Regions from separate parts of the Paenibacillus sp. JCM 9796 genome, predicted to be linked through region 2. Evidence: predicted binding sites of a transcription regulator. Region 2 holds the regulator's gene; the other holds the start of a gene.
The links. The regulator Rex, encoded in region 2, represses fermentation and respiration genes when NADH is low (regulators of the CRP and FNR family bind a similar motif). The targets are predictions, from matches to a motif close to TTGTGAAATATTTCACAA.
Positions count from the first base shown of each region.

Region 1: a site for Rex is predicted at 937-954, ahead of ACZ439_RS16710 (cytochrome c oxidase subunit 2A). Genes of this name have one in related genera too.

Region 1 covers NZ_AP043723.1:3,465,073-3,467,274, forward strand. Annotated here, with positions in the region: gene ACZ439_RS16700 (response regulator) at 1-328, shown strand, start outside; gene ACZ439_RS16705 (LytS/YhcK type 5TM receptor domain-containing protein) at 541-855, opposite strand; gene ACZ439_RS16710 (cytochrome c oxidase subunit 2A) at 1,030-1,200, shown strand; gene ACZ439_RS16715 (cytochrome c oxidase subunit II) at 1,226-1,696, shown strand; gene ACZ439_RS16720 (b(o/a)3-type cytochrome-c oxidase subunit 1) at 1,723-2,202, shown strand, end outside.
Region 2 covers NZ_AP043723.1:306,743-308,944, reverse strand. Annotated here, with positions in the region: gene dinG (ATP-dependent DNA helicase DinG) at 1-460, shown strand, start outside; gene ACZ439_RS01465 (redox-sensing transcriptional repressor Rex) at 457-1,077, shown strand; gene ACZ439_RS01460 (inorganic phosphate transporter) at 1,138-2,136, opposite strand; gene ACZ439_RS01455 (DUF47 domain-containing protein) at 2,196-2,202, opposite strand, start outside.

The DNA.
Region 1 (2,202 bases), 2.5 Mb from region 2:
GGATGACCTTCTGATCAGCGGTGAAACCGCGAATGAAGCGGGGGCGAAGGAAGCTCCGGTTGATGATGTGCAAGTCCCGTCCGACGATCTGCCTAAAGGGCTTAATGCTGCGACGCTTAAGCAGGTGCTCAGCGTGATGAAGCTTCAGGGCGGCCGACTGTCTGCGGAGGAAACCGCGGCAGGAGTAGGCATCTCCCGGGTAACCGCCAGACGGTATTTGGAATTTCTGGAGAAACGCGGGATCGTGCGTCTTGAGGTGCATTATGGCGGCTTAGGCCGTCCCGTCAATCGATACGAATTGCAGCGCGATCCCAACAACCCCAAGTAATTGTCTTGGTAGGACTCTTGACGCGTATAAAGCCAATACGGAGCATCATGCCTGCTCGGCCTTTATTCGGAGCGTAGGAAGACTTGATGGCATTGTGGTTGATATTGAAATCTAGCGGCTTCACGATGGATCCCCCGGGCGAGACTTTGAGTCTGGCCTTTTGTTGTTCCCGCTCCATGCCCCTGTCGGTCGGGAGCTTTTTTTATTTGGGGCTAGATTCCTATTGAGTTTTGGACGGGAATAACAACGATGTGGAAGGCAAGATGTTCGGTAATCAGCGATTTCCGCAATGTCGTTCTGTAGATGTTGTGAAAAAACAGGGAGAAAGTAAAGGTGAAGGCTATGATGAGGACAGCCACCCATGTTCCTTCGCCGCCAAGATATAAACGGTAGATGATGAACTCAAGGAGAAGAAGAAGACCTGTTTGGATACCCCCAAACACCAGCCCAAAAAACATAATGACATAACGGATGTCAAAGAAAACGCCGTTTACCACACTGGAAGCAAAGGTCATGTAGAGCAGCAAACAGATAGAGCTTGTCAGGAGAATGAAGGCGAAACTCGGCAATGTTCTTCGCGAACAAACCAGGAAACAGCGGCAGCCCGCTTGTGCAAAAAATCACAGATGGATCGCTATGCGATCGATACAATAGAAACATGAGAAACGTCAAACCGCGCTTCAAATGAGGGAGGGGTTAAAGTGAGCGCCGACTTGCAGCAAATCAAGGAGCAAACGGATTCTAGGTCCATACCGGAACAGCCTAACCAAGAAACGGAATTTAAGGGCACGTTTGTCAGCGTCATGGCGCTGGGTGCATTTGTGGTGTTGATGTGGCTGGCGGTTTTCATCCTGTTCATCGTTCGACAATAACGAAATAAAGAAAGAAGGAAAGCCGATGCACATTCATCGTTTGGAGAAAATCTGGCTCACATTCGGGTTAGCCATGCTGTTTGTATTTCTCGGTATTTTGGGCATATCCGCTTTTGCCATGGGCGCTCAGCCACCCAGCCCGCACCGTCATATGATTGATCCGACCCGGGTACAGGAAACCGCCCCGTTCGATGCGCCGGGCATCAAGCAGGTTGCGGATGGCGAATACGAGGCTGTGATGATTGCTTACGCATTCGGATATTCCCCGAACAAAATGGAAGTGCCAGCCGGGTCTACGGTTCATTTTACGATTACCAGCCCGGACGTGATCCACGGCTTTGAAATCCCGGGGACCAACGTGAACATGATGGTGATTCCGGGGGAGGTCAGTCAAATTTCCCACAAATTTACGAAGCCGGGCGAGTATCTCATCCTGTGCAATGAATATTGCGGCACCGGTCATGAATATATGAATACCGTCATTGTCGTGAAATAAGCGATTTCAAAAGGGAAGGGAATGCCATGAATTCAAATCAATCGCAATCATTCAACCGTAGAGACGGGGCGCTTGTCGTCGCCCATATTGTGTTTGCTTTCGTGGCGCTGCTGCTTGGAGGCATTGCCGGTTTGCTGCAAAGCGTCGTGCGCGGAGGGATGTATACGCTGCCTGGAGGCATCGGCTATTATCAGCTTCTCACCGCCCACGGCGTGCTGATGGCGCTTGTCTTTACCACTTATTTTATTATCGGCTTCCTGTATTCGGGAGTTTCCAAGACGATGGGCGGCGAGCTGCTCCCCCTAACGCACCGGCTTGGCTGGGCGGGGTTTGTCCTCATGTCGCTCGGCACACTGATCGACGTAGTCATGATTTTGTTGAATAAAGCAAGCGTGTTATATACGTTTTACGCGCCGCTTAAAGCTTCTCCGTACTTTTACATCGGTTTAGCTTTGGTGGTGGTAGGCAGCTGGCTCAGCGGCTTCGGCATTTTCTATCATTACATG
Region 2 (2,202 bases):
GAACGTGCTCGGACAAGGCGTGGACAGCGGCAATCGAAGCAAGCTGACGCGCATGTTCCAGAGCAGTCCTGCTTGCGTGCTTCTGGGCACGAGCAGCTTCTGGGAAGGCGTCGACATTCCGGGCGACGCGCTCACCTGTCTGGCCATCGTCCGGCTGCCGTTCCAGCCGCCGACGCATCCGCTTGTGGAAGCGAAGACGGAAAAGCTTAAGGCCAAGAATATGAATCCGTTCATGAAGCTGTCGGTACCACAGGCGGTTATTCGCTTCAAGCAGGGATTCGGAAGATTGGTTCGTACCGCATCGGACAAAGGGATCGTCATTATTTACGATACCCGGGTCATCGATACGAACTATGGGAAATACTTCTTGTATTCGCTGCCGGGACCTAAGATCGAGCATATGACTGCGAATCAGTTGGTTCCACGTATTAAGCGGTGGATGGAGGAGAACGAAGCATGAAAACGATGAAAATTTCCGAGGCGGTCGTCCGACGGCTGCCGATTTACTTGCGATTCTTGAATGAGCTGAGCAAGAAAAATATTTCAACCGTATCTTCACAGGATCTTGGACAAAAACTTGATCTGAATCCGGCCCAAATCCGTAAAGATCTCGCTTATTTTGGTGAATTCGGCAAGAAGGGCATCGGGTATGATGTCGATTATTTAATCGAGAAAATCAGACAAATTTTGAAGCTTGATAAAGTGATTCCCGTCGCGCTGGTCGGAGCGGGCAATTTGGGCCGCGCGTTATGCAATTACAACGCTTATTTAAAAGACAACATGAAAATTGTCGCTGTCTTTGACGCGCAACCGAACAAAATCGGCGAATCGATCAATAACTTAAAAGTAAAGCCGATGGAAGAGCTCGGGACGACGATTCGCGAGCTGCAGATCAGGATCGGGATTATTACCGTTCCTGCGCCGGAAGCGCAGCAGGTCGCCAACCAGTTCACCGAAGCGGGCGTCGAAGCGATCTTGAACTTTGCGCCGCTCATTATTAAAGTGCCGAGCGATGTACGGGTACACCATGCGGATTTCACGACGGACCTGCAAAGCCTCGCTTATTATTTGGATTAATTTATCCGATAAATGAATAACAACAAGCCCGTGCCGAACCGGCACGGGCTTGTCCTATTATTATACGAATGCGTAAATGATTTTGTAGATGAGGAACGCAATCACCATACTGATCGGAATTGTGATGATCCAGGTCAAGATCATTCGTGTTACCGTTGCCCATTTGACATCATGGAATCTCATCACGGAACCTGTTCCGATGATCGAGGAGGAAATGACGTGGGTTGTCGATAACGGCATCCCGAGATGGGTCGACGTTTGAATGACGATCGATGAGTTCAGGTCGGAAGCGAAGCCGTTGATCGGCTCGATCTTCAGCAGCTTACGGCTCATCGTCTTGATAATGCGCCATCCGCCGATTGAGGTTCCGAGGCCCATAGCGGTTGCAGCGGCTAATTTAACCCAGAGCGGAACGTCCAGCGTGTCTTGCTGGTTCATCGCAACCAAGGCGAATACGATGATCCCCATCGCTTTCTGAGCGTCGTTCCCGCCGTGGGAAAAGGAAAGCAGTCCGGCCGAGAAAATTTGGAAAATGCGGAACGTGCGATTGAGCTTGGAACGCGATTGGTTACCGGTCGACATAATAAAGAACCGGATAATCCACATAATCACGATACCGGTAGCGAACGCGACAATTGGCGATAAGACAAGAATCAGAATGATTTCACGAAACCCGGACCAATTTAAAGCGTCCATCCCTGCGCCTGCAATGACGGCGCCGGCAAGCGAGCCGATAAGTGTGTGGGAAGAAGAGGACGGAATGCCGTAATACCAGGTGAGCAAGTTCCAAAGTATAGCCGTAATCAAGGCGGCGATGACGATATAAATACCGTTCTCAATGGTAGCCGGATTCGCGACTTTACCGCCCACCGTTTTAGCGACTTCTGACGAGTAGATTGCGCCGAGAAAGTTCAAAACGGCCGCGTAGATGATGGCGAATCTCGGTGACAGCGCTTTGGTTGAAATAGAAGTAGCGATAGCATTGGCCGTATCGTGAAATCCGTTGATAAAATCGAACAGAAGCGCCAAAGCAACGACTACAATCAATATGGTTAACATAATTTCCTCCTAAGTCATTGTGCATATTACCACTAACCGGTCCGGACTGGCCGGCAAGGTTAAGAG